DNA from 3 places in the Actinacidiphila polyblastidii genome. Region 3 is predicted to be linked to each of the others. Evidence: riboswitches for the same ligand, from Rfam matches in the RefSeq annotation. Region 3 holds a riboswitch; each other region holds the start of a gene.
What was found. A riboswitch is a leader RNA that binds a small molecule or an ion and turns the genes downstream of it on or off. The one in region 3 is predicted to bind cyclic di-AMP.
Positions count from the first base shown of each region.

Region 1: linked by a shared signal. The riboswitch ahead of V2S66_RS07275 (C40 family peptidase) and the one ahead of V2S66_RS17795 (C40 family peptidase) in region 3 are both predicted to bind cyclic di-AMP.
Region 2: linked by a shared signal. The riboswitch ahead of V2S66_RS31755 (peptidoglycan DD-metalloendopeptidase family protein) and the one ahead of V2S66_RS17795 (C40 family peptidase) in region 3 are both predicted to bind cyclic di-AMP.

Region 1 is NZ_JAZEWV010000004.1:107,549-116,854, forward strand. It holds gene V2S66_RS07260 (M23 family metallopeptidase) at 1-841, shown strand, start outside; gene pcrA (DNA helicase PcrA) at 885-3,392, opposite strand; gene V2S66_RS07270 (C40 family peptidase) at 3,623-4,750, shown strand; cyclic di-AMP (ydaO/yuaA leader) riboswitch at 4,889-5,042, shown strand; gene V2S66_RS07275 (C40 family peptidase) at 5,050-6,087, shown strand; gene V2S66_RS07280 (class I SAM-dependent methyltransferase) at 6,176-6,970, opposite strand; gene V2S66_RS07285 (hypothetical protein) at 6,967-7,326, opposite strand; gene V2S66_RS07290 (C40 family peptidase) at 7,656-8,741, shown strand; gene V2S66_RS07295 (transglutaminase-like domain-containing protein) at 8,786-9,306, opposite strand, start outside.
Region 2 is NZ_JAZEWV010000047.1:23,437-32,742, forward strand. It holds gene V2S66_RS31730 (SAM-dependent methyltransferase) at 1-692, opposite strand, end outside; gene V2S66_RS31735 (NAD(P)/FAD-dependent oxidoreductase) at 689-1,762, opposite strand; gene V2S66_RS31740 (helix-turn-helix domain-containing protein) at 2,049-2,663, shown strand; gene V2S66_RS31745 (LuxR C-terminal-related transcriptional regulator) at 2,815-3,627, shown strand; gene V2S66_RS31750 (MmyB family transcriptional regulator) at 3,749-4,642, shown strand; gene V2S66_RS31755 (peptidoglycan DD-metalloendopeptidase family protein) at 4,727-6,022, opposite strand; cyclic di-AMP (ydaO/yuaA leader) riboswitch at 6,035-6,175, opposite strand; gene V2S66_RS31760 (N-acetylmuramoyl-L-alanine amidase) at 6,576-7,250, shown strand; gene V2S66_RS31765 (DUF4240 domain-containing protein) at 7,223-7,831, opposite strand; gene V2S66_RS31770 (PucR family transcriptional regulator) at 8,191-9,306, shown strand, end outside.
Region 3 is NZ_JAZEWV010000013.1:50,024-59,329, reverse strand. It holds gene bioB (biotin synthase BioB) at 1-1,005, opposite strand, end outside; gene V2S66_RS17830 (8-amino-7-oxononanoate synthase) at 1,165-2,352, shown strand; gene V2S66_RS17825 (DUF397 domain-containing protein) at 2,369-2,608, opposite strand; gene V2S66_RS17820 (helix-turn-helix domain-containing protein) at 2,620-3,489, opposite strand; gene V2S66_RS17815 (ATP-binding protein) at 3,785-4,213, shown strand; gene V2S66_RS34535 (LysR family transcriptional regulator substrate-binding protein) at 4,111-4,659, opposite strand; gene V2S66_RS17810 (TetR/AcrR family transcriptional regulator) at 4,672-5,307, opposite strand; gene V2S66_RS17805 (ABC transporter ATP-binding protein) at 5,379-6,278, shown strand; gene V2S66_RS17800 (ABC transporter permease) at 6,346-7,224, shown strand; gene V2S66_RS17795 (C40 family peptidase) at 7,252-7,746, opposite strand; cyclic di-AMP (ydaO/yuaA leader) riboswitch at 7,750-7,918, opposite strand; gene V2S66_RS17790 (hypothetical protein) at 8,291-8,611, opposite strand; gene V2S66_RS17785 (ATP-dependent Clp protease proteolytic subunit) at 8,618-9,253, opposite strand.

The sequences.
Region 1 (9,306 bases), on a different contig from region 3:
GACCGCGCACCTCGACGAGACCGCGGACCCGTACGCAGCCTTCGTGGACCGGGACGACGAGCCGGTGCGGCACGACTACGCCGGCGACGGGTTCGGCGGCGGCGACGTCCCTGCGGCCCGCAGCCGGCGCCGCAAGCCCGCCAAGCGGTCGGCGCTGCTGACCGTCGCGGTGCCCTCGGTGGCCGTCATGGGCGTCGCCGCGGTCGGCGCGGCCGCGGTGACCGGGGTCGGCATGGCCCAGGACACCTCCAGCAGCCAGGCCGACGCCGCGACCGGCAAGGCGCCCACCACCCAGCTGGACCGGCAGCTCGCCGGGGTCAGCCGCGACGCCGACGACTTCGCGTCACGCGCCAGCCGCTCGCAGGAGAGGCTGGACCTGAAGGAGCGCCAGGCGGCGGCGAAGAAGGCCGCGGAGGCGGCGGCGGCGCGCAAGGAGGCGCTGCGGCCGAAGTTCGTGCTGCCGGTGACGCAGAAGGGGCTGAGCGCCTACTTCGGGCAGGCCGGCGTCAACTGGATGGCGCTGCACACCGGCATCGACTTCCCGGTGCAGGTCGGCACGCCCGTGATGGCGGTGACCGACGGCACGGTCCGCACGCAGTGGAACTCCTCGTACGGCAACATGGCCATCGTCACCGCGCCCGACGGCACGGAGACCTGGTACTGCCACCTGAGCAGTACGAAGATCCGCTCGGGCAAGGTGAAGGCGGGCACGGTGATCGCCTACTCGGGCAATACCGGCAACACCACCGGCCCGCACCTCCACCTAGAGGTCCGCCCGCACGGCGGTCTGCCCATCGACCCGCTGCCCTGGCTGCTCGCCCACGGCCTCGACCCGCGCTGAGCGGCTTCTTCGCCGTCGGCTCTGACCCCCGCGGCTGCGGGGGTCAGAGCTTCTGCACCGGCGCGTACCGCAGCAGCAGCTGCTTGGGGCGCTCGTCGCCGAAGTCGATGGTCGCCTTCTCGTCGCCCGGACGGCCGGTGACGGAGATGACCGTGCCCAGGCCGAACTGGTCGTGGGTGACGCGGTCGCCGACCGCCAGGGAGATCACCGGGCGGTCGCCGCTGGACCTGCGGGTGGCGAAGCCGCCCGCGCCGCCCTTGGAGCGGGCCGCCAGGGTGGACGACAGCGAGGCGGCGGCCTTGGAGACCGCGCCGCCCGAGGAGGCGCCGCCGGAGCCGGGGCCGCCGAAGGAGCCGCCGGTCCGCTTCCACTCGATGAGCGGGACCGGGATCTCCTCCAGGAAGCGCGACGGCGGGTTGTACGAGGGCTGGCCCCACGCGCTGCGCATCACCGAGCGGGTCACGTAGAGCCGCATCCGGGCCCGGGTGATGCCGACGTAGGCGAGCCTGCGCTCCTCCTCCAGCTCCTTGACCTGGCCGAGCGCGCGCATGTGCGGGAAGACGCCGTCCTCCATGCCGGTCAGGAACACCACCGGGAACTCCAGGCCCTTGGCGGTGTGCAGCGTCATCAGGGTGATCACGCCGCCGGAATCGGTGTCGTCGTCCGGGATCTGGTCGGAGTCGGCGACCAGGGCCACGCGCTCCAGGAAGTCGGAGAGCGTGCCGGTCTCGTCCTCGGCCTGCTCCTGCTCGAACTCCAGCGCGACGGCGGCGAGTTCCTGGAGGTTCTCGACGCGGGTCTCGTCCTGCGGGTCGGTGGACGCCTGCAACTCGGCGAGGTAGCCGGTGCGTTCCAGCACCGCCTCCAGGACGACCGCGGGGCCCGCGCCGGACTCCACGATGGTGCGCAGCTCGTCCATCAGCGTGTTGAACCGCTTGACGGCGTTGGCCGAGCGGGCGGCCATGCCGTACGCCTCGTCGACGCGGCGCAGCGCCTGCGGGAAGGAGATCTGCTCGCGCAGCGCGAGCGCGTCGACCATCGCCTCGGCGCGCTCGCCGATGCCGCGCTTGGGGACGTTGAGGATGCGGCGCAGCGGCACGCTGTCCTCGGGGTTGGCGAGCACCCGCAGGTAGGCGAGCACGTCGCGGACCTCGCGCCGCTCGTAGAAGCGGACGCCGCCGACGACCTTGTACGGCAGGCCGACGCGGATGAAGACCTCTTCGAAGACCCGGGACTGGGCGTTGGTGCGGTAGAAGACGGCGACGTCGCCGGGGCGGGCGTCGCCGGCGTCGGTGAGCCGGTCGATCTCGTCGGCGATGTACTGGGCCTCGTCGTGCTCCTGGTCCGCGACGTAGCCGGTGATCACCGGGCCGCTGCCGGACTCCGTCCACAGGTTCTTCGCGCGGCGGCCGGCGTTGCGCTCGATGACGGCGTTGGCGGCGGACAGGATGGTCTGGGTGGAGCGGTAGTTCTGCTCCAGCAGGATGGTGCGGGCCTGCGGGTAGTCCTCCTCGAACTGGAGGATGTTGCGGATGGTGGCGCCGCGGAAGGCGTAGATCGACTGGTCCGCGTCACCGACCACGCACAGCTCGCCCGCCTCGTCGCCGGTGCCCACCAGCTCGCGGACCAGCGTGTACTGCGCGTGGTTGGTGTCCTGGTACTCGTCGACCAGGACGTGCCGGAAGCGCCGCCGGTAGTGCTCGGCGACGTCGGGGAACGCCTGCAGCAGGTTGACGGTGGTCATGATGATGTCGTCGAAGTCCAGCGCGTTGGCCTCGCGCAGCCGCGACTGGTAGAGCGCGTACGCCTCGGCGAGCTTCTTGTCGAAGGGGTTCTCCGCCTGGGCGGCGAAGGTCTCCTCGTCGATCAGCTCGTTCTTGAGGTTGGAGATCTTGGCGCTGAAGGACTTCGGCGGGAACTGCTTGGGGTCCAGGTCCAGGTCGCGCTGGCAGACCAGGGCCATCAGCCGCTTGGAGTCGGCCGCGTCGTAGATCGAGAAGGACGAGGTGAAGCCGAGCTTCTTGGACTCGCGGCGCAGGATGCGCACGCAGGCGCTGTGGAAGGTGGACACCCACATCGCGGCGGCCCGGGGGCCGACGAGCTGCTCGACGCGCTCCTTCATCTCACCGGCGGCCTTGTTGGTGAAGGTGATCGCGAGGATCGAGCCGGGGTGCACCTGGCGGGCGCCGAGCAGGTAGGCGATGCGGTGGGTGAGCACCCGGGTCTTGCCCGACCCGGCGCCCGCGACGATGAGCAGCGGGCCGCCGGCGTGCTGCACGGCCGCGGCCTGCTGCTCGTTGAGCCCGTCGAGCAGCTGCGCGGGGTCGGTGGCCGGGCGCGGCGCGCCGTCCCGGTAGTGGGCGTCGCGGACCGGGGGCGCGCCGTCGAAGCGGTCGCCGAACAGGTCGTGCGGGACGTCCTCGGGGGCCGGCAGGTCCGGGTGCGCGTCGTCCTCCGGCGGCGGCGCGCCCTCGGCGTCGGAGGGGCTGTGGGCCGGTCCGTGGGACGCGTCGAGTCCGGCGAGGAAGTGTTCGTCAAAGAGGCTGCTCATCGCCTCCCGATTCTAGGCGTCCGCACCGACACCGCGACGCCGTCCCGGCAAAGCCGGCCCCGGCCTCGCGGTAGCCCGATCGCCACCGTGCGTGACGACACGTCCGGTTCGGCGGAAGATGACGAAAAGGTATCGGGCCTATCGGACATCGCTCTTCCCTGCAACGGCGGGGTTTGGCTACGGTTCCGCACCAGCCGCTCCGGTCAGCGTCCGAGAGGAGTCCGTCCGTCATGGCGACGCACCGTAAGGCCCGTACCGCGCTGCTCGGCACCCCAGGCCCCCGCACGGCGGTCGGGATCACGACGGCGGCACTGGCGACCGTGACCCTCTTCGGGGAGAGCGCGAGCGCCACCCCGGCCCCCGCCGGGCCGGCGCAGCCGAGCATCGCCCAGGTGAAGGCGAAGGTCGACGGGCTGATGCACCAGGCCGAGGTGGCCACCGAGCACTACAACGGCGCCAAGGAGCAGACCGACCGGCAGAACGCCACGGTCGACAAGCTGCTCACCGCCGCCGCGCAGAAGACCCAGGCGCTGAACGACTCGCGCCGCACGCTCGGCCAGTTCGCCGCCGCGCAGTACCGCAACGGCGGCGACACCACCACCAGCCGCTACATGCTGGCCGACGATCCCCAGGCGCTGCTGGACCAGCTGCACCTGACCGACCTGATGAACCGGCGGCAGCGGGCCGCGGTCGAGACCTACCGCGTCCGGCAGGTCGCGGCCACGCAGCAGCGCGTCGAGGCGGCGAAGAGCCTGGCGACCCTCACCGCGCAGCAGGCGAAGCTGCGGACCGCGAAGCAGACCGTGCAGACCAAGCTCGGCGAGGCGCAGCACCTGCTCAACAGCCTCACCGCGCAGGAGAAGGCGCGGCTCGCGGCGCTGGCGGCCCAGCAGGAGGCCGAGGCGAAGGTGAAGGCCGCCGCGCTCGTCGCGCGGCAGAAGGCGGCGCGGGCGGCGGCCGTCAAGGCGGCCGCCGCCAAGGGCGCCGCTCCCCCGTCGACGAGCACCTCGTCGGTCGCGGAGCAGGCCATCGCCTTCGCGCAGCAGCAGATCGGCAAGCCGTACGTGTGGGGGGCGACCGGGCCCGGCTCGTTCGACTGCTCGGGGCTGACCCAGGCCGCGTACAAGGCGGCGGGCATCGACCTGCCGCGGACCACCTACGACCAGGTGGACGTCGGCACCCGGGTCTCCGAGGCCGACCTGCGGCCGGGCGACCTGATCTTCTTCTACAGCGACGTCAGCCACGTCGGCCTCTACATCGGCGACGGCAAGATGATCCACGCTCCGCACACGGGCACCGTCGTCAAGGTCGCGCCGATCACGGAAATGCCCTTCTACGCGGGAGTTCGCCCGTATTGAGCACCGGTGGGACGCCCACGGATCGTAAGATCACGGAGCGATCTCGGTCACATTGCGATCGAAACTTCCCAAGACTCACAGAAGTTGGCTACGGTAACCGGCTAGGTGACAGACCTTCCGCCGGGGAACGCCGGCAGCCTGCCGCCTCCGCTCAATCCGGCCGTGAGGCCGGAGCCGGGGACCCACTGCATTCCGGGGTGAATCGGGCCGGTGCCGCGAGGCGCAGGACCGTAGGGCGACCTTTCCCGTCCGAACCCGTCAGCTAACCCGGTCGGCGGTTCACGGAAGGAGTCGCCTCCTTGGCGTCGCACCGCAAGCCGCGCACCCGAATACTCGCCTCCGCCGCGCCGCGCGCGGCGGTCGGAGTCACCGCAGCGGCACTGGCGTCGGTCACCTTGATGAGCGAGAGCGCGAACGCGGCGCCCGCCAAACCCTCGATCTCCGAGGTCAAGAAGGAGATCGACACGCTCAACCAGCAGGCAGAGGTCGCGACCCAGCAGTACGACCAGGCGACGGAGCAGACCGCGCAGGCGCGCACCAAGGCCAACCAGTTGCTCACGCAGGTGGCCCAGAAGACCCAGAAGATGAACGAGACCCGGCGCGTGCTCGGGCAGTTCGCCACCGCGCAGTACCGCGACGGCGGGCTCGACCAGACCACGCAGCTGCTGCTCTCCGACGACCCGGAGCAGTTCCTCGAGCAGTCGCACATGCTCGACCGGCTCTCCAGCACGCAGGAGCAGGCGCTCCAGACCTTCAAGGTCCAGCAGGAGCAGGCCACCATCCAGCGGTCGCAGGCCACCGCGAGCCTCAACGAGCTGACCACCGCGCAGGGCAGGCTCGCCGCGCAGAAGAAGAACGTCGACGCGAAGCTCGCCGCCGCGCAGAAGCTGCTCAACAGCCTCAACGCCGAGCAGCGCAGGAAGCTCGCCGCGCTGACCCCCTCGACGGCCTCGGCGACCGCGCACTACACGTACAACGGCCCGGCGAGCGGCCGCGCCGCCGCCGCGATCCAGTTCGCCCTGGCGCAGCGCGGCAAGCCGTACGCCCGCGGCGCCACCGGCCCCGGCGCGTACGACTGCTCGGGCCTGACCCAGGCCGCCTACGCCGCGGCGGGCGTCAACATCGGCCGCACCACCTGGGACCAGGTCAAGGAGGGCGTCGCGGTCTCCGAGGCCGACCTGCGCCCCGGCGACCTCGTCTTCTTCTACTCCGGCATCTCGCACGTCGGCATCTACCTCGGCGGCGGCAATGTCGTGCACGCGCCGCACACCGGGGCGACCGTCGAGGTCGCCCCGATGAGCTGGATGCCGTTCGCGGCCGCGCGCCGCGTCGCGTAGCCCCCCGGCACGCGGGCGGAGCCCGGACCGGTCCACCCGGTCCGGGCTCCGTCGCGTCCGGCCGCCTGCGCGCGCCCTCGCGGGCGGCTCAGTGCAGCACCAGCAGGTCCATCACGCTGACCGCGGGCCCGGCCGGGTCGGCCGCGCGCAGCCGGGCGGCGCCGCGGGCGAACGCCGCGTCGTCCAGCGCCCGCAGCTTGGAGTCGGCGGCGCGGCTCAGCGTCCGCGCGTACGTGCCCACGTCCACCGCGTTGCGCTGGGCCAGCGGGCGCAGCGCGCGCCGCGCGAAGCCGGCCGTCGCGAAGGCGGCGACGACCTCGTCGACGGTCGGGTACGTGGTCTCGATGTCGCGCGCGGTCTCCGGGAAGAAGCGGACCCGGATGTCGCCGGCCGCCCGCCCGGGAAAGGCGTTGCGGATGAGCACCGGCGCGCCGGGCCGCAGCGCGCGCCGCAACTCCCGTGCGGCGGCGGCCAGATCGGGGATGTGGTGCACGACCGAGCCCAGCCAGGCGGCGTCCGCGCAGGCGTCGGGCACCGGCAGCGCGGCAGCGGTCCCGTCCAGCGGCTCGACGGCGCCCGGCAGTTCGGGGATGAGCGCGCGCATCGCCGGCGCCGGCTCGACGGCCAGCACCCGCACCCCGAACCAGTCGTGGAAGGCGGACGCGAAGCCGCCGGTGCCGGCGCCGACGTCCAGCAGCGTCATGCCGGGCGCGAGCGCGGCCTCCTCGGCGACGGCGGCCCGCCATTCGGCGAGGCCCTCGCGCGGGATCTCCCGGGCGCGGCGGTACTGCTCCGCGGTCGCGGCGTCGTAGCCGGCCGCCCGGTGCGCGGGGTCGGGGCGGGGCGCAGGGTCGGGGCGGGGAGTGCCGTCGGGGCGGCTCACGTCCACAGCACCGCGATGAAGATGTTCACGGCGGTGAGGGCGCCGACCGCGGCGAAGAGCCGGGTGTCCACGCGCTCCTCGTCGCGCTGGACGTACACCAGGCCCAGGATCACGATCAGCACGGCGAGCTTGACGCCGAGCTTGGCACTGCTCGGGTGGTGGTCGTCGGCGTGCGCGACGCCGACCAGGGCGACGCCGGTGACGAGCATGGTCAGCGCTCCGTAGAGCATCCCCGGCACGAACCGGACCTGCCCGCTCCTGTTGCCCATCACGGGGAGCTGGGTGAGGAAACCGCCGAGCAGCCCGGCTATCCCGATGATGTGCAGGCCGACAAACACGTTGAGGAGGGTGTCCATATCAGCTGACCCTAGCGACGCCCTTAGCACGCTCGCCGGGCCGGGGTGAGCGGACCGGCTGATCTGTCAGGTCGGGTGGGGATACGGGCGGGTCACCCGTCGAACGGCGGTCGGGAGCGGTCCCGCGGTGGACGAAAGACGGCAGTCCCGGTCTCCGTACCCGCGCCGCCGCCGGGTCAGGTTTAACGTCGCTCTCCAGGCGGCCACCCCTCATCGGGGCGCCCTTTCCGGGCAGCACGGCCGCCTCCGCCGAGGTCCGGCGGCGACCCGTCCCCCCGTGCGGGCGCCGCCGGACCCCCGGACCCCCTCCGGAAGGAGTGACGGCCGCCATGGCCTCACACAGTCGTCCGCCCGCACCGCGCGTCACCGTCCGCAGGGTCCACCGCACGGCCGTCACGCTGGCGCTCGCCTCGGCGGCGTCCGTGCCGCTGTTCGGCGCCGGCGCCGCGCAGGCCGAGCCGCGGCTCAGCCGGGCCCAGGTGCAGGCGAAGGTCGCCGAGCTGTACCGGGAGGCCGAGCAGGCCACGCAGGCGTACGACGGCGCCGCGCAGCGGGCCGACCAGGAGAGTGCGGCGGTGGACCGGCTGCAGGACGAGCTGGCGAGGAAGACCGCGCGGCTCAACGCGGCCCGCGACGCGCTCGGCACGGTCGCCGCCGCGCAGTACCGGGCCGGCTCGCTCGACCCGACGCTGCAGCTCGCGCTCGGCTCGGCGCCGCAGGACTACCTCGAACAGGCGGGCATGCTGCACCAGTTGGGCACCCGGCAGACCGCGGCGCTGGCCGACCTGGCCGCGCAGCGGCGCGACATCGCGCGGACCCGCGGCGAAGCGGCGGGCACCCTCGCGTCGTTACGGTCGGCGCAGGGGCAACTGGCCGCGCGCCGGCGGACGGTGCAGGACACGCTGGCCCAGGCGCAGGCGCTGCTCGCCTCGTTGCGCCCGGTCGACCGGGCCGCCGTCGCCGCCGCGGACACCGCTCCCGCGCCCTCCCACGGCGCCGCCGCCACCCGCGCCGCGACCCGCACGCCGCTGTCCGGCAGCCCCGCCGCGGCGGCCGCGGCCCCCTCCGCACGCGCCGCCGCGGCCGTCGCCTTCGCCTACCGGGCGCTCGGCCTGCCCTACGTCTGGGGGGCCACCGGCCCGAACGCGTACGACTGCTCGGGACTGACCCAGGCCGCCTGGAGGGCCGCGGGCGTCTCGCTGCCCCGCACCACCTACACCCAGATCGACGCCGGCGCCCGGATTCCCGAGTCCCGACTGCGCCCCGGCGACCTGGTGTTCTTCTACTCCGGCATCTCGCACGTCGGCCTCTACATCGGCGACGGCCGGATGATCCACGCCCCGCACCCCGGGGCGCCGGTGCGGGTCGCCCCGATCTCCGAGATGCCCTTCGCCGGCGCGACCCGCCCCGCCTAGCCGCGCCTCACAGAAGCTCCGCCGTACGCCGGCCCCGCGCCACGTCAGCGCAGGGTGACGTGGCGCGGGCCGGCCAGCGGGGCCAGGGACAGCACGGTGCGCGGCGTGCGCAGGCCGTCCTCCTCGGCGAACATCGCGCGGGCGGCGGCGAAGGGCACGTCGCCCGCGACGATCGCGGCGGCCCGGTCGTAGAGGCCGCGCACCTCGTCCGTCAGCTTCGCGTCGCCGTCCGCGCCGGCGTCGCCCGCGTCGAAGGCGCCGGCGCCCCAGACGTCCCACAGCAGCGTCTCGACCTTGTTGAGGAAGGCGAGGTCGAGCCGGACGTTCCCGGCCACGAACCACGCGCCGATCATCGGCGCCTCGGGCAGGTTCAGCCCGAAGGACGCCGGGTCGGCCTGACCCGCCCGGATGCGGTGCCATGCCTCGCCCGCGACCAGGAAGCGGTCGCGCGGCACGTCCGCCGGGTCGAAGTCCACGGGGTAGCGCTCGGGGTCGGCGAGCTGCGGGTCGGCCAGCCGCCAGGCGCCGCGCTCCTCGTCCCAGAACTCGGTGACCACGTGGTCCC
Region 2 (9,306 bases), on a different contig from region 3:
GGCAGGTCGACGTGGTCGTGGTGCTCCTGGTGCGGGGCCCACGGCGGGAAGGCGGCGTGCCCGGCGACGAGGAGGACGCCGCCGCGGGCGACCGCGGCGGCGGCGTCGCGCAGGATGCGGTCGCGGGGCATGTCGAACGGGGAGTGCAGGAAGTGCGCGGAGACCAGGTCGAAGGAGCCGGAGGGGAAGCTCTGCGCCAGGTCGTGCCGCTGCCAGTGCACGCGGTCGGAGAGGCCGGCGTCACGGCAGTGGCCCTCCGCGCGGTCCAGGGCGACCTGGGAGATGTCGACGGCGACGACGGACCAGCCGTGCTCGGCCAGCCAGATCGCGTCGGCCCCCTCGCCGCAGCCGAGGTCCAGCGCGCGGCCCGGCTTCAGCCCTTCGACCTCGCGGACCAGCACCGCGTTGGGCTTCCCGCTCCAGATCCGCTCGCTCGCGCCGTAGCGCGCGTCCCAGTACGCCGCGTCGCCCTCACCGTCCGGCTCGCCGTCCGGTCGCGGCTCGCCGTCCGGTTCGTGGCGGTGGTCGTGCCGGTCCTCGTGACCGACTCCGTGCCCGGCTTCGTGCCCGTGCGCCCTCTCCGCGTACGCCTCCCCGGGCGGCCCCTCCGGCGCCGGCCCCTCGCGCCCGTCCCGCCGGTCCTGCTGGTCCCGCTCGCCGCTCTCGCCGTGCTCGCCGTGCTCGCCGCTCATCGTGTTCCTGCCCCTTCCGCTGACCCGGCCGTACCGGCCGATCCCGCCGTCCACATCGATCCCGCCGGCTCCCTTCCATCCTGCCGCCGCGCGGCCACCGCCTCGCGGACCTCGGCCGCGATCAGGTCCGCGTTGATCGCGGCGCCGGCCCGTACGCCCGCCGCCGCCGCGCCGATGACCTGCTCGCCGAGGTTCGTCACGTTGCCCGCGGCCCACACGCCGGGCTGCGCGGTCGCGCCGGTCACCGGGTCCGCTGCGATACGCGTGCCCAGGACGATGTCACCCATGGCCTGTTCCGTGGCGGTCAGGCCGAGACCGGTGAGCACGCCGGAGCGCGCGGTGAGCCGCGGTCCGACCGCCAGCGCGCGTACGGGCACGGTCCTGCCGCCCGCGAGCACCACGCCGGTGAGCCGGCCACCGGTGGTGTCGAGCCGCGTCACCTCGCCCGCCACGACGGCGACGCCGCGGGCGGCGAGCTGCTCGCGGGCCGCGTCGTCCGGCTCCCCCGCGGTGTGCGCGAAGAGCGTCAGGTCGGCGGTCCACTGCCGCCACAGCAGCGCCTGGTGGACGGCGGCCGCCATGCCGGTGGCGAGCACGCCGACCGGCTGGTCGCGCACCTCCCAGCCGTGGCAGTACGGGCAGTGCAGTACGTCACGGCCCCAGCACGCGGCGAGGCCCGGCAGGGCGGGCAGCTCGTCGGTCAGGCCGGTGGTGACCAGCAGCCGGGAGGCGTGCAGCGCCGCGCCGTCCTCCAGGTCGACCCGGAAGCCGCCCGGGGCGCCGGGGGCGTCCGGGGCCTCCGCGCCGACGCGGGTCGCGGCGACCGCACGGCCCTCGCGCACCCGGCCGCCGTAGCCGCGCAGCTCCTCCCGGTCGGCGGCCAGCAGCGCGGCCGGGGGCGTGCTCTCGCGGCCCAGGTACATGTGCACGCCGCCGGCCGGGGCGTTGCGCGGGTCGCCCGCGTCGACGACCAGCACGCTGCGGCGGGCCCGCGCCAGGGTGAGCGCGCCGCTGAGCCCGGCGGCGCCACCGCCGACGACGATGACGTCGTAGGAATCCGGCTTCTCCATGGGTGTCCTCCGTTCCGTTCCGAAGACTCGCCGGAGTCTCGCCGGATTGACAAACCTTCTTGCCGGGTCGGCAAATGGAGGGGTGACGGTGAAGCGGTACGGCAGCGGTGGCGGCATGGCGAGCGGCGGTCCCGGCGGTGGTCCCGGCAGGGGCTCCGGCGGTGGTCCCGGCAGTGGCTCGGGGGGTGCCCGCGGTCCCGCGGCGGGCCACGCGCACGGCGAGGCGGGCGGCGGCGCCGGCGTCCAGGGCGACGTCGCGGGCGTCCTGACCGCCGTCGGACCGCGCCTGCGCGCCCTGCGCCGCGAGACGGGCATGACCCTCGCGCAGCTCGGCGAGAGCACCGGCATCTCGGTGAGCACGCTGTCCCGGCTGGAGTCGGGGCAGCGCCGCCCCACGCTGGAGCTGCTGCTGCCACTCGCACGGGCGTACCACGTGCCGCTGGACGAGCTGGTCGGCGCGCCCGCCACCGGCGATCCGCGCGTCTACCCGCGGCCGATCACCCGGCACGGGCAGACGATCGTGCCGCTGACCCGCCATCTCGGCGGCATGCACGCCTTCAAGCACATCATGCCCGCGCGCACCGGATCGGGCGCCGCCGCCCGGCCGGAGCAGGGCACCCACGAAGGCTACGAGTGGCTGTACGTGCTCTCCGGCCGGCTGTGGCTGGCGCTCGGCGACCACGACCTGGTCCTGACGGCGGGCGAGGCGGCCGAGTTCGACACACGCACCCCGCACGGCTTCGGCAACGCGGGCCCCACGCCGGTGGAGTACCTGAGCCTGTACGGCGCGCAGGGCGAGCGGATGCACGTGCGGGCCAAGCCCTCGCCCCGGGACGCCTCGCGGGACGCGTCACCGGACGCACCCTCGGACGCGACCCCGGACCCGCGCGGTCCCTCCTGACCGGAGGGACCGCGCGGCGCAGGTCAGCGGCGCGGGCGAGGGCCGACCGGAATAAACCGTTCCCACCGATTGATTCCCTCGAAGGATTAACCCTGGAAAAGCGGTGATAGCGCTGTAACACTCTGTGCATGAGGGGTCGGAGGCCAGGCGGATGACGTCCGAATCGCGGCACGGCGGGAACGGCGCGCGCGGCGCGCACGAGACGCACGAGACGCACGGCGCCCACGACGCGCGCGGCGGAACCGTACGGCCGCAGGCCGGGCCGCCGCCGCCCGACGTCATCGAGCAGTTCACGGGCCGGCAGCGGTGCAGCGACGCGCTGCGGGACAACATGTCCACCCTGCGGGTGTCCGCCGACAACCTGCACCGGGCGGCCGTGCCGGCCGGCTCCGCCGCGCTGGCCATGGGCAGCGAGCTGGTGCAACGCGGCGTGCGGGTCCGGGTGATGTATCCCAGGGCGGTGCTGTCCACGCCCGAACACGTCGACTACCTGGGGGCGTTGACCGACGCCGGGGTGCTCGTCGGGCTGGTGGACACCATCGCCCACGACATGATGATCTTCGACGGGCACACGGTCTGCCTGCCGGCCGGCCGGCCGTCGTCGACGATGCTGCGGATCAGCCGCTCGATGCTGGTGCGGTCGCTGGCGTCGATCTACGAGACGTACTGGGAGCGCGCGACACCCTTCGACGGGGTCCGACTCCCCACGCCACGAGCCGCGTTGGACCTGCGGGAGCTGGCGGTGACACAGCTGATGACGCAGGGGCACGACGACGCGTCGATCGCCGAACGGCTCGGCGTCGACCGGGCCACCGTGGCCGGCGTGGCGGAGGCGCTGATGGATCGCCTCGGCGCGGCCAGCCGGTTCGAACTCGGCTTCAAGCTCGCCCGGCAGCTCGCCCCCGGCGACGGCGCGCACGAGTGGGACCTCCTGATCGGGCTGGACGGCCCGCAGAGGCGTTGACCCCGGCCGCGTACTCTCTCGTACGTACCCGCGCCCCTCCGTCCTCGGGGCGCACGTCCGGTACGACCAAGCACGCCCTACGCGCCCGCTGGCGCGCGGGCGCCGCTCCAGGGGAACCGAGATGCGCAACCGCCAAGCCCTGCAGACCCTGCTGGCGCGGGCCCGCGCGCGCGTGGACCCGGCCGAACTCGGCCTGGCGCCGCGCGCCGACCCGCGCGGCCGCAAGGTCACGGGGCTGACCCACGAGCACATGACGCGGCTGCTGGGCTGGCCCGACCACAAGTACGGCTATCTGGAGCGGGGCAAGCTCGCCCGGATCGGCACCGACCTGCTCGCGCCGATCGCCCGCATCCTGCACCTGGACGACCACGAGTGGGAGGCGGTGGTCTTCTACGCGACCGGGCTGCCGCCTGCGTATCCGCTGGACCCGCGGCTGGGCACGGCGGTGCCGCGGCCGTGGGAGCGCGTGCTGCGCGCCACCTGCGAGATGGCATATGTCAACGACGTGGCGTGGGACCTGGTGGCCTACAACGAGCCGCTGACCCGGATGTTCCCGCGGCGCGAGGTGCCCGGGAACACGATGCGCTGGATGCTGCTGCACCCGCAGGCCAGGACCACCCTGGTGGACTGGCGGAACAGCTGGCTGCCGCTGCTGGTACCGCAGTTGAGGGCGGCCGTCGCGGCGAACCCGCACAACAGGACGCTGGCGCTGCTCCAGGCCGACGCGCGGCGTGATCCGCTGGTCGGGGCGGCGTACGAGACGCCGACGACGGAGTACATGGGACCGCGTGCCGAGGGCTCACGGCCGCTGCTGCACGCCGAACTCGGCCTCGGCTGGGCGACGTTGTGCGCGGCCGGGCCGATCGGGGTGCCGGGCGGACGGCTGATGTTCGTGCTCTTCGACCGAGGCGAACGCCCCTTGCCGCAGCCGCCGTTGGCGGCGCCGGCGGCGGGGCCGCTCCCCCGGCCGCCTGCCGCCGGCTGCCCGCCGGGCGGCTGCGCGTCCGGCGGTTGACCGGGGCGGGACCGGCGGTCCTGACAACGGGGGGGGAGCCGCCAGGACCGCCGGAGCGGGGGAGCCGGGCCGGAGCCCGGCGGGTCAGACGGCCACGTCGTGGGCCAGCAGCCACGGCACCGGGTCGACGGGGGCCGCGCCGCCGGGGCGGACCTCCAGGTGCAGGTGCGGCGCCGGCACGTTGCCGGTCGCACCGACCCGGCCGATCGTCTCACCGGTCGTGACGGGCCCTTCGGTGGCCACCATGGTCGACAGGTGGCAGTACCAGAGCTGGGTGCCGTCCGCCAGGGTCAGCACCACCCGGTAGCCGTACGCGCCCGCCCAGCCCGCCGAGGTGACCGTGCCGCTGTGCACGGCGTGCACGGGGGTGCCGGTGGGCGCGGTGAAGTCCTGGCCGGTGTGCAGGTTCGACCACGGGTCGACCTCGCCGAAGGAGTTGGTGAGGGTGTAGGAGGCGACCGGCTTGATGTACGAGGCGGCGATCCGCGCCCGCCGCTCGGCGTCCGCGTCGGCGGCGGCCTGCGCGTCGGCCCGCGCCTGCGCCTGCGCGGCGGCCTTCGCCGCGGCCGCCTGCTCGCGCACCTTCTGCGCGGCGGCCTCGCGTGCGGCCTGCGCCGCGGCGGCCTTGGCCGCGACGTCCCGCTCGGCCTGCGCGGCCGCCTCGCGCTGGGCGACGGCCTGGCCGATGATCCGGGCGCGCAGCGCCTCACCGGGATCAGTGGGCGTCGCGGCGGCGGGCGCGGCGGCGGCTGACCGATCCCCGGCGTCCGCCGGCTGCGGGTCGCCTGCCGCCGCGGCGACCGGGACGGCGGCGGCGGCGGCGGCCGGGACGACCGCGTGCGGAGGCAGCGGCTCGGGCTCGGGCGCGCGGTCGGGCGCCGAGACCGGTACGGGTCCGCCCGCCGGGGCGGGGGCCACCGGTGCGGCCGCCGCCGCGACGCCGGCCGCGCCGACCGCCGCTATCGCCGCCATGCCGAGGACGGTGCCGCCGCGGGCGACGTGGCGCTGGCGGGGCAGGCGGGTCGGGGTCTGCGCGGCGGACGCGAACTCGGGCTGCGGGCCGGGCGCGGACTCGGACTCGGCCGGCGCGGCGGGCGCCGGCTGCGGCTGCGGCTGCGGCTGGGCGAGCGGGTGGGCTTCCGGCTGCGGCTGGGCGTGCGGCTGCGACGCGAACTGCGGTGGTGCCGGGGCATGGGCCTGGACCTGCGAGTGCGCCTGGGCCTGCGGCTGCGACTGGCGCTCGGGCTGCGGCTGCGGCCGCAGGTCAGGCTGGTATGACCCGAAGGGCGTGAAGCCCTGGTCGGCGCCGGTGGGTTCTTCGGTCGTCCCCGTCGCGCCACGGACAGGCGCGGGTGCGTAGGCAGGCTGGTTCGACGCCACGGCGGGCGCACTCCTTTCCTTCCCTCTCGCCTACCGGGTTAGCTGACGGGTTCGGAGCAGGAAGGTCTCCTACGGACGGCCTCGCGGCCACCCGATTCACCCCAGTTTCTCGGGTCCCCGGTTCCCGCGGACGGGATTCGGCAAGCGCACGGTGCCGCCTCTGACGGCGGTGGTGACGACCGCGCTGCGTTATCGAACGTTAATAGAGGTGGAGGCGTTTTCCAAGCCGAATCAGGGAGTTGGCCACGGGAACCAATCGGGCGGGCATGGCGCATCCGGAGTAAAGCGGTCACCTGAAGTGGCCGGCCGGTAATGTGAACGTGTGTCAGTCGTTATCAGAGGGATGGCGCGCGACTACCGTCGGTGAGCGAGTGGACGCGGATTCCGCTTGCCGGCGCGGCGACGGGCCGGCGGCGCGCGGATGGGCGCCAGGGGTCTGGACCTCTGCCAATTCGCGAACCGCTTGGCAGGCCACGGGCGTCGGCTCCACGATGGGCGGGCCCGACGTTCTTGTCATGCACTCGACCGCACTCCGCCTCCCAGGGAGCCCGCCATGGCACGTCCCGACCGTCCCCGACTTCCGTCCGGCCGCGCGGCGTCCGGCCCACCCGACCCGAACGGGCCGGCCGGCGCGGCCTCGCGGCGCAGCCTGCTGCGCGGCGGCCTGGCCCTCGGCGCGGCCGCCACCGCGGGCCTGTCGGGCGAGCTGTGGTCGGGCCGCGGGACCGCGGCCGCCGCGACCGTGGACTACCCGTCCGCGACCTGGGCGCCGGCCAGCACCGCCAACTACACCGCGGCCAACCGCCCTTCGACCTATCCGATCAACCTGGTGGTCATCCACGTCACGCAGGAGACCTTCGCCGACACCATCAGCCTCTTCAAGAACCCCGCGCACGCCGCGGCCGCCCACTACGTGGTGCGGTCCGCCGACGGGGCCGTCGACCAGTGCGTACGCGAGCACGACGTCGCCTGGCACGCCGGGAACTGGGACTACAACACCCGCAGCATCGGCATCGAGCACGAGGGCTGGGTCGACGACGCGTCCTGGTTCACCACCGCGATGTACCACGCGTCCGCCGCGCTGACCGCCGAGATCTGCACCAAGTACGGCATCCCCAAGGACCGCAACCACATCATCGGGCACTCCCAGGTGCCCGGCACTGACCACACCGACCCCGGGCCCAACTGGGACTGGGTGCGCTACATCCGGCTGGTCAACGGGACCTGAGCGCCGCCCTCCGGCAGCGGGAACAGCGCCGCCAGGCGCGGCAGCCTGCGCACCGCCTCGGACTCGTCCACGGCGCTCCAGCGCCGGCCGCTCGGCGCGGCGGCCGGCGCGGCGGGGGTGCGCAGCGCGGCCACCGCCGCGTGGAAGGCGTCCTCCGGCGCGCCGGTCAGCCGCGCGTGCGCGGCCGGCGCCAGGTCGGGCAGCGACGGCCACTGCGGCGCGTCACCGCCCCACGCGTGCCGTGGCCGGCCGGCCAGCGCCCGCACCTGCGGCACGTGCGCGAGGGCGTCCGGGTCGGCCACCACCGCCTCGAACACCGGCCGGCCGAGGCCGACCATCCACCGCTGGAAGTACGCGAAGGCGTCGTCGGAGCACCAGCCGCCGAAGAGGCGGTCGGCCGCCGCCCACAGGTTCCACGTGAACGCCTCGGCGAGCGCGTCGTCCAGCCCCGCCTGGAACCGGGCGAGCCCGCCGGGCCCCAGTTCGAGGAGCGCCTCACGCAGCCAGGCGTCCCGCCGCCCGCCCGTGAGCCCCAGCCGGCGGACGTCCGCCATCAGAGTCCAGAGAGGTCCCGTCTCCATGCCGCCGACTATGCCAGGGGCCCATGAACCCCTCCGCTGAATTTCACTCCGCGGACGCGAACCCGCTGCGCGGGCCCGCGCAAGGAGGTCGCGCCCGCGGCACGCTGAGCGCCCTGCGCCCTCCCGGCCTCTCGGCCGGGGGCCGCGCCGCGGTGGCCAGCAGTACGCAGGCTGGCCGCCCCGGTGGCCGTTCAGCGGGCGCACCCGGCCCGCTCGGCGCTGAGACCGCGCCGCGGCCCGTTCGACGCTCGCGGCCCGCGGCGCACCCCGCCGAACCGCCGGGGCGGTCCCGCGGGTGTCTGTTACGGTCGGTGACCGACCGGCCGGAGGGGCCGGTGTTCTGTCCTCGGAGGCCGACGATGCGGGACGTGCCGCCGGCGGAGCCGGCGTCGGGCGGGTCGGCGGACCGGGACGCGCTGGCGGAGGTGTTGCGGCGGATGGTCGCGGACCCGGCGGTGCTGGAGGAGGTGACGGCGGCGGCGCGGACGTCGCCCGAGGTCGCGCGGCTGCCGGTGGCGGAGAACCGGCGGCATGTGGAGGTGCTGCTCGCCTCCGGGCTGCGCGGGTTCGAGCGGCCGGGCAGCGAGCCGCCGGCCGAGGACCCGGTCGCGGCGCGGCTCGGCGCCGACCGGGCCGAGCAGGGCGTGCCGCTCACCGCGCTGCTGCACGGCGTGCAGGCGGGCCGGGTGCGGGCGCTGCGGATCGCGGTGGACCGGGGCAGGGCGGCCGGCGTGCCGGACGCGGTGCTCCTGGACGCGCTGCTGCACTTCGACCGGCACGCGGGCGCGATGGAACGCCACGTGATCGCCGGCTACCACACCGCGGAGCTGGAACTCGCCCGCACCGCGCGGGACATGCACACCCAGCTGCTGCGCAGGCTGCTGCACGGGGAGCCGGGACCGCCGCCGCCGGACGCGGAGTTGAGGCGGGCCGGGCTGCGGCCCGAACTCCCGTACCACTGCGTGCTGTCGGACGTCGCCGACCCGGTGCGGGCTCGCGCGCTGGAGCGCCGACTGGCCGTGCCGGGGAGCCTGTTCGGCCTGGTGGACGGCCGACTCGCTGCGCTCGTACCGCGGTTGGCACCCGCGCTGCCACAGGAGGCGGACCCGGCCGACCTGGCGGCGCTGCTGCTGGTGTCACCCGCCGTCGCGTGGGACGACATCCCGGCCGTGCACCGGCTGTGCGCGGACGCGCTGCGCACGGCGCGGGCGTACGGCGCGACCGGACCGCACCGGCTGACCGACCTCGCGGCCGAGACCGCGCTCGCCTCGCGCCCCGAGCTGGCCGCGCTGCTCACCGGCGAACTGCTCGGCGCGCTCGACCCGGCGGACGACTTCCACCGCGAGCTGGCCAGGACCGCGCTGACGTATCTCGACCTCGGCCACCGGCTCGACCTGACGGCCGCATCGCTGCATCTGCACGCCAACACCGTGCGCTACCGGCTGGCGAGGTTCGCCCGGCTGGCCCCGGGCGCC
Region 3 (9,306 bases):
GGCGCGGTGCCGGGGGAGCGTGGTGGTGGCCGCGCCCTCCACCTCGAAGCCGGCGTCGGCGATCATGTCCAGGTCGGCCTGCCCTGCCTGGCCCTCGCTGGTCAGATAGTCGCCCAGGAAGATCGAGTTGACCAGGTGCAGCGCGAGCGGCTGCATGGTCCGCAGGTGCACCTCGCGGCCGCCCGCCAGCCGCACCTCGACGTCGGGGCAGACGAAGCGGACCATCGCCAGGATGCGCAGGCAGCGCTGCGGGGTGAGGTTCCACTCCTCGGCCAGCGGCGTTCCCTCGAACGGGATCAGGAAGTTCACCGGCACCGAGTCCGGGTCGAGCGCGCGCAGCGAGAAGACGACGTCGACGAGGTCCTCGTCGGTCTCGCCCATGCCCGCGATCAGCCCGGAGCACGCGGACAGCCCGGCGGCCTGCGCCTGCTGCACGGTGTCCACGCGGTCGGCGTAGGTGTGCGTGGTGGTGATCGCGCCGTAGGTTCCCTCGGACGTGTTCAGGTTGTGGTTGTACGCGTCCGCGCCCGCCGCCCGCAGGCGTTCGGCCTGGCCGCCCGAGAGCAGGCCGAGGCACGCGCAGACCTCGACGTCCTCGTTCTGGTCCTTGATCGCCGCGATGGTCTGCGAGACCCGGTCGACGTCCCGGTCGGTCGGGCCGCGCCCGCTCGCCACCAGGCACACCCGCTTGGCGCCGCCGGCCACCCCGGCCTTCGCGGCCGCGGCGGCCTGGTCCGGCTTGAGCCAGGTGTACTTGAGGATGTCGGCCTTGGAGCCGAGCCGCTGCGAGCAGTACGAGCAGTCCTCGGGGCACAGCCCGGACTTGAGGTTCACCAGGTAGTTGAGCTTGACCCGGCGCCCGAACCACTGGCGGCGCACGGCTCCCGCCGCGGACACCACGTCGAGCAGGTCGTCGTCGGAGGTCGCCAGGACGGCAAGCGCCTCGTCCCGGGTGGGCAGCTCGCGTCGCAGCCCCTTGTCCACGAGAGTGGTCAGCAGATCCATAGGGGCGATCCTCGCCTACCGGGGCAGCCCCGGCCAATGGCGGACCGCACAAGACGCATGGCGTGCGGTGTGTGCATCACCACACCCTGTGCATGTGTGCGGCCCAGTACGTTGCTGAGGGCAGCCCGGCAGAGCGCCGGCGGAACCGAGGGGACACCCGTGACCAGTGCGCAGCAGGACCCAGCACCGCCGCCCGCCGCGCACGGCGGCCCCTTCGGCTGGCTGACCGAGCAGGACGCGGTGCGCCGCGCCGCCGGACTGCGCCGCGAACTGCGGCCGCGCGCCGCCGACTCGCCGCTGGTCGATCTCGCCGGCAACGACTACCTCGGCCTGACCCGGCACCCCGAGGTGACCCGCGCGGGCGCCGACGCCTGCCTGCGCTGGGGCGCCGGCTCCACCGGCTCCCGCCTGGTCACCGGCAGCACCGCACTGCACGCCGAACTCGAAGCGGAGCTGGCGGACTTCACCGGCTTCGAAGCGGCCCTCGTCCTGGCCTCAGGGTACGCGGCGAACCTCGCCGCCGTCACCGCGCTGACCGGGCCCGGCACCCTGCTGGTCTCCGACGCCGCCAACCACGCCTCGCTGATCGACGGCTGCCGGCTCTCCCGGGCCACCACCGAAGTGGTGCGGCACGCCGACCCGGAGGCCGTCCGCAAGGCGCTCGACGGGCACGACGGGCCGGCCGTCGTGGTCAGCGACTCCGTCTTCTCCGTCGACGGCGACGCGGCGCCGCTGACCGGGCTGGCCGGCGCCTGCCGCGAACACGGCGCGGCGCTGCTGGTCGACGACGCGCACGGGCTCGGCGTCCTCGGCGACGGCGGCCGGGGCGCGCCGCAGGCCGCGGGGCTCGCCGGCGACCCGGACGTGGTGTGCACCGCCACGCTGTCGAAGGCGCTCGGCGCGCAGGGCGGCGTCGTGCTCGGACCGGCCGCGGTGATCGAGCACCTGGTGAACGCCGCCCGCACCTTCATCTTCGACACCGGCCTGGCCCCCGCCGCGGCCGGCGCCGCGCTCGCCGCGCTGCGGCTGCTGCGCCGCGAGCCGGAACGCGCCGCGCGGGCCCGCTCGGTGGCCCAGGACTTCCACCGGCGGCTGACGCAGGCGGGCCTGGACGCGACCGCGCCCGACGCCTGCGTGGTGTCGGTCCGCGCGCCCTCGCCCGACGCCGCGGTCGGCTGGGCGGCGGCCTGCCGTGACCGGGGCCTCGTGGTCGGCTGCTTCCGGCCGCCGTCGGTGCCCGACGGCATCTCCCGGCTGCGGCTCACCGCGCGCTGCGACCTGACCGACGCCCAGATCGCGGCGGCGGTCGGCACCGTCGTCGAGACGGCGCCGACCGCGGCGCGATGAGGGGCCGGTCCCGCGGTCAGGACACGCCGTCCCCGGACACCGCCCTCACGAAGGCCGTCCAGGCGTCCGCGGAGAACAGCAGCGCGGGCCCTGACGGGTCCTTCGAGTCGCGCACCGCCAGCCGCCCGGATCCGAGCAGTGCGGTCTCCACGCAGTTGTTCGCCGCCGTGCTGTAACTGCTGCGCCGCCATGTCGCTCCGGAAAGCGACGTGCCGGAAATTGCCGCGGCGGAAAGCGGGCCGGGCGTGCTCGCCATGCTGTCTCCTCCTATGTGCGCCGCCCGGCGGGCAACTGCAGGCGGATCTCCGCGATCTTCGCGGCCGATTCCTCCCGCGGAAGGGCACGGGTACGCGATCTGGTGAACGCGGCGGTGTACGCCGCGACGTCCTCTTTCCGGTCGACGTAGAGACTACTCGTCAAATGGTCGACAACGACAACATCCAGATCGGCAATGCGCGGAAATGAGAAGATGACGAAAGAATTCGTCACTCCCATGTGCCCGCCGGCGGAGAACGGCAGCACCTGCACGTGGACGTGCGGCAGTTCCGCTGCCTCCTGGAGCCGTCGCAGCTGATCGTCCATCACCTCGGAGCCGCCGACACCGCGCCGCAGCACCGCCTCGTCGAGCACCGCCCACAGCTCCAGCGGCGGGTCCTGGCGCAGCACCGCCTGCCGCGCGGTCCGTACGTCGACGAGCGCGGCCACCGCCGGCTCGTCCAGCTGCGGCATCACGTCCCGGGTCAGCGCCCTGGCGTACTGCGGGGTCTGCAGCAGGCCGGGGACCACGCTGTTCTCCAGCGACCTGGCGCGGGTCGCGCCGGTCTCCAGGCTGATGAAGTCCCGGTACTCCACCGGCAGCACGTCCCGGAAGTCGTGCCACCAGCCGCGGCTGCTGCCGCGTCCCGCCAGGGTGGCCAGAAGGTCGCGCAGTGCCCGGTCGCGCACCCCGTACAGGTCGAGAAGCAGGGTCACGTCCTGCGCGGTGACCGTGCTGCGGCCGGTCTCGATCCGGCTGACTTTCGACTGGTGCCAGCCGGCGTGCCCGGCGGCCTCACCACTGGTGAGACCCGCCAGATCACGCAGCCGGCGCAACTCCTCGCCGAGTCTGCGCCGGCGTACGGCGGGGACTCCGTCCATGCTTCCTCGCCCCTCCTGCAGTTCTGCGGTCGGTCCGCCCACCGGCCACGATCCCCCCGTCCGGGACCGCCGCGTGCTCTTGCGGGGGCGGTACGCCATTGTGCCGACCAAATCCGTATCCACGTGGCAGAGTTCACCGTTTTGAGCGACAGATATATGCATTGCGGTGTGGATACCGCGCAATGGCGGCACGATGGGTGGCACTCTGGCGCGAATCAGCCGCTCGCGGGCCCGCCCCGCACCTTGCGTGCTCGCACCGGAGTCCGGTCACGGCGGGAAAGGGAACAGCGTCGCCATGGCAGATCTCCAGGAAGCCTCCATCACGCTGCCGAGCGAACCCGCGTCGGTCACCGCCGCCCGCCGGCACGTGTGCGCGGTGCTTGTCGACTGGGGCCTGCGGCCCGACTCGCCGGCCGTGGACTCGGTACGCCTCATCGTGTCGGAACTGGCCACCAACGCCGTGCTGCACACCTCGGGGCTCTCCCCGAACTTCACCGTCGAGGTCCGGCTCGAACGCTCGGAGGAACTGCGCGTCGGCGTCACCGACAGCCATCCCCGGCGCCCGCAGCCACTGCCCCCGACAACCCGCCAGGACAACGGACGGGGCATGGTGATCGTCCGTCACCTCACCTGCGAGTCCGGCGGCCGGGTGGAGGTCACGCCCACCGCGGACGGCGGCAAGACCGTGTGGATCATGATTCCCTGGGCGGTTCCGGTGCCGTGACCGCAGCGGCCGCCCTGCGGCCGCCACGCCGGGGCGATCGTCCGGTGCAGGCCCGGTGGCGCCAGCGGTCGCACGCCCGGCGCCACCGCGGCGTCCCCGGCCACCATCCGCGGCACCAGCCCGGCCCCCGGACCGGCGCCCACCAGCGCGCACACCGTCACGTAGGCGGGCGTCCCGCACACCACCGGCATGCCCACCCCCGCCGCCCGCAGCGCCGCCTCGACGGCCCGCCGGTTCGGGTACGCCGCGGGGCTGCTGACCCAGTGGCTGCCCGTCGAGTTCCGGCCACCGCAGCGGCAGCGGGTCCGCGGACAGCGCGTGGCCGGGCGCGGTGATCGGTACCGGGCCCTCGACCAGCAGCGGCTCGACTCCTGGCAGGCGACTTGGCGCCGCCGCGGTGACCCGGCCGATGCCCTGCCGCGCCGGCCGGCGCGACCGGTCCGCACGCCGCCGGGCGCTCAGCCCCTGGCCGCGACCGACTCCACGAGCCGCTCCAGGTCGGCGACATCGGCCTCGAACTCGGCGTCCCAGTCGACCGGGCGCTCGAGCCAGGTGGCGAGCGCCTCGTGGCCGGGCAGCGGGCCCTGGTGGAGCCGGCCGCGGCGGCCGCGCGGGTCCGTCCCGCCCGGACCGAACCGGCCGCCGGACTCCGAGGCGATCCAGCCGAGCACGAAGGTGCCCACCAGGCGTTCCAGCCGCGGCACTTGGGCGGGCGGGACGCCGGCGTCGAGCAGCGCGCCGTAGAGCAGGTCGATGGTGGTGACCGCGTCGGCCGTGACCGCGGGCCGGGAGAAGACCAGGCTCGCGACCCAGGGGTGGCCGACGGACAGGGAGCGCGCGGTGAAGGCGAACACGCGCAGCCGTTCCCGCCAGCCGGTGTCGCCGGCCATCGCGGGGGCGGCCGCGTAGACCCCGGCGAGCAGCCGGCCCAGCATCGCGTCCAGCAGCCCCGCCTTGTCCTTCACGTGCGGGTACAGCGCCATCGGTGTGACGCCCACCGCCTGCGCCACGGCGCGCATCGACACCGCCCCGAGCCCGCGCTCGTCGGCGATGGCCAGGGCCGCGTCCAGGATCTCTTCCCGTTTCCCGCTCATGGCTCTACACTGTAGATCTCTACAGTGTAGATCATTTACTGGACCGGCGGATTCCAGGCAGGGGAGGACGGATGCTGAGGACCGAGGGGCTGGTGAAGAGCTACGGCGGCCGGCGGGTGCTCGACGGATTCGGTGTCGAGGTCGCGCCGGGTGAGATCGCCGGCCTGATCGGGCACAACGGCGCGGGGAAGACCACTTTGGTGGAGGTCGTCTCCGGACTGGTCAGGCCCGAGGCGGGCGCCGTCACGGTCTGCGGCGTCGACGCGCTGCGCGAACCGCGGGCCGCCCGCGCCCTGCTGGGCGTGGCGCCCCAGGAGCTGGCGCTCTATCCGACCGTCACGGTCCGCGAGCACCTGGGGCTCTTCGCCGGGCTCGCCGGGCTGCGGCGGGCGGCCGCCCGCCGGGCGGTGGCCACCGTCGCCGAGGAGCTGATGCTCGGCGACGTGCTCGACAGGCGGTGCGCGGTGCTCTCGGGAGGCCAGCGCCGGCGCGCGCAGGCGGCGTCGGCGATGGTCGGCGCACCGCGCCTGCTGCTGCTCGACGAGCCGACGGCGGGCGCCGACCCGCAGACCCGGCAGGCGCTGCTCACGGCCGTACGGGCGCGCGCCGCCGCCGGCGCGGCCGTCCTCTACACCACTCACTACCTGCCCGAACTGGTCGACCTGGACGCCACGTTGGTGGTCGCACGGGACGGCAGGGTGGTGGCGCGCGGCGACCGCGCGGCGCTCACCGCCGACCTGCCGGGGGAGATCCGGATCACCCTGGACCCCGCGCGGACCAGGCCGCGGCTCACCGACGCCCTGCGCCCCCGCACTCGCGAGGACGGAGACGACGCGCTGCGCGTCGCCACCTTCGACCCGCCGGCCGACCTCGCCGCACTGCTCTCCTGCGGCTACGCGCCGCTCACCGTCGACGTCCGCCGCCCCGACCTCGACGACCTGTACGCCGCCCTCGCCCAGCCCGCCGGCTGACGGACGCGCGGGTCCGCGTGCCGGACGTCCGGGCGCGACCGCCGCTTCACTCGATAGGGGACTGCTCATGCGTGTCGACACCAGCCCGGTCCGCGCCGCCGAGCCGCGGAAGGAGCACCGGGACGCCCGTCGGGACCACGTCCGGAACCGAGACCGGGAGGGGGACCTCGGCCGGGACCGGCGCACGGCGGCGTGGCGGGACGCCGCGCTGCGGACGTCCGTGCTGATCCGGCACAACACCGCCGTGCTGCTGCACGAACCCGGCCCGCTGATCGGCCGGCTGGTGATGCCGCTGATCCTGCTGCTCGCGCTGCGCCCGCTCTACGAGGCCGCGCGGGGGCCGAGCGGCACCGCGGACGCGGTGGTCGGCTCGCTGGTGACGTTCTCGCTGCTGGCCCTGTCGATCGTCGGGTCCTCGATCCTGTCCGAGCGCGCGTGGCGCACCTGGGACCGGCTGCGCTGCACCCCGGCGCGCCCCGCCGAGCTGCTGCTCGGCAAGGCGGTGCCGGTGCTCGGCGTGCTGGCGCTCCAGCAGACGGTGGTGCTCGTCTTCGGCGCGCTCGTCTTCGGGATGCCCGTCGCCGCGCCCGGTCTGCTGGTGCTGGCCTGCACCGCCTGGGGCCTGGCGCTGCTGGGCATCGGCACCGCCGCGGGACTGGTGGTGCGCAGCTACGGCCAGCTGTCCGCGGTCTTCGACATCGGCGCGCTGGTCCTCACCACGCTGGGCGGCGCGCTGGTGCCGCTGTCCACGCTGCCCGGCTGGGTGCGCGCGGTCAGCCCCGCGTCCCCCGGCTACTGGGCGGCCGACGGGCTGCGCCACGCCGCCGAGGGCGACACCGGCCGTACGCTCGTGTGCGCCTCCGTGCTGCTCGGCGTCGCGGCCGCCACCGGCGCCGTCGCGGCCTGGCGGGTCAGCCGCGGCTGGGGGCGCGCGCTGGCCGTATGACGCCGCCCGGCGACCGGGCCGGCCGGCTCACCCGACCCGCCCGTACCAGACGTCGCCGGTCCAGATCTTCTCCAGCCGGACCCGGGCGCCGGTCCTGGGCGCGTGCCAGATGCGGCCGCTGCCGGCGTAGATCCCGACGTGGTAGACGGACGCACCGGACCGTCCGGTGTGGAAGAACACCAGGTCGCCCACCCGGCGGGAGCCCGCGGTGACGTGCCGGGTGCTGTTGTACTGGGCCGCCGCGGTCCGTGGCAGCGCCTTGCCCGCGCTCTTGAACGAGTAGAGGGTCAGCCCCGAGCAGTCGAACCGGTAGGGCCCGGTGGCGCCCCACTGGTAGGGCGCGCCCCTCTTCGACGCGGCCACGTTGAGCGCCTTGACGGCCAGCGTGGCCGCCTCGGCGGACTGCACGGACCCCGGCAGCAGGGACGGCACCGCCACAGCCGCGGCGGTCAGCACCGAGGCGGCGCCGAGCCGGGACAGCCGTGTGCGGGCCGGATGACAGGAACGGCGGACCGCGGTCATGCGCAACCCTTCGTCGTCAGCCTGCGAAGGATGACCTGTCGGGTTCGAGCAGGCGAAGATGCCCGGCCGCGGAACTGCGGCTTCACCCCAAGGGGCGGTCCGGATCGGCTCCGGACCCGCCCCGTCGTGCTGGGTCCTCCGCTCCTGCCGTTGCACTCGTGTCGACCTGACATCCGCCGCGTCGGCAGGACTGGGCGTCCGCGCGGATCGCCCCGTCACGGCGACGGGGGCTTGTCGTCACCACGGATGGTTACGCACGGAACCGGCCGATGCGGCGCTGAAAACGCGCGGTGTGAGTCTCGTCACGTTTCACCTATCCGAGTGAACAGACGCTGCGGTGACGCTCTCCGGCCCCCATGGCACGTCGCTGACCAGGCGAGATGAGGTGATGATCCGACAGGTCCAGAGGACACGCGCAATTCCGGGCGCGAAAGTCAGGGCCTGTTCCGTACCGCCAACGGACTGATCAACTCGCGCCGCGTGTCGGGCGTGTCGCATCCGGACGGTGACGGATGCTCGGCAGGGCACGGATTCTGAGCGGCTCTCAGAGATCCGGCGGGGGCGCCGCGGGCTCGGGGAGCACCGTCACCAGGCCCGACCGGCGTTCGCCGTCCAGCACGCGCAGCGCCCGCGCGAGCGTGCCGTGGTGCAGGTCGGTCTCGCCGCGCAGGTGCATCACGGTCAACGCGTCCTTGAGCGCGGCGGCGCGGCCCACGAGTGCCTGGGCGGCCCGCAGCGCCGCGTAAGTGTCAGTGGTGCGCGAGGGGTTGATCCGGCCCAGCAGGTCGACGACCTCCAGGTAGCAGTCGACCAGCTCGCCCTCCGAGCGGGTCAGTGCGGGCAGCGGGGGGAGTTCGGGCACCACCGCGGGTCACCGCAGGCCGTACGGGACGGGGTTGGCCTTGCGGCTGGTGGTCAGCCGGTCCACCAGCCCGTAGTCGACGGCCGCCTGGGCGTCGAAGACCTTGTCGCGCTCGATGTCGGCGCTGATCCGCTCCGCGTCCTGGCCGGTGTGCAGGGTCAGCAGCGTCTCCAACCGCTCCCGGGTGCGCAGCAGTTCGTCGGCCTGGATCTCCAGGTCCGAGACGTCGCCCTGGACCACGTCGCCGAGCGACGGCTGGTGGATGAGCACACGGGCGCCGGGCGTCGCCATCCGCTTGCCCGGCGCGCCGGCCGCCAGCAGCACCGCCGCCGCGGAGGCGGCCTGGCCGATGCACACCGTCGCGACGTCGCAGGTGACGAACTGCATGGTGTCGTAGACGGCCGTCATCGCCGAGAAGGAGCCGCCGGGGGAGTTGATGTACAGGTGGATGTCCTGCTCGGGTGCGGCGCTCTCCAGGTGGACGAGCTGCGCCATCACGTCGTTCGCCGAGGTGTCGTCGATCTGCGTGCCGAGGAAGACGATCCGCTCCTGGAGCAGCTTGGAGTAGGGGTCCAGGGTGCGCACGCCGTTGCTGTTGCGCTCGGTGAACTGGGGCAGGACGTAGCGGGCTGTGGGTCCGGTCATCACGCACACCTCCGTCGATACAAAATGTACAGGACGTACATCTCGTTATGATG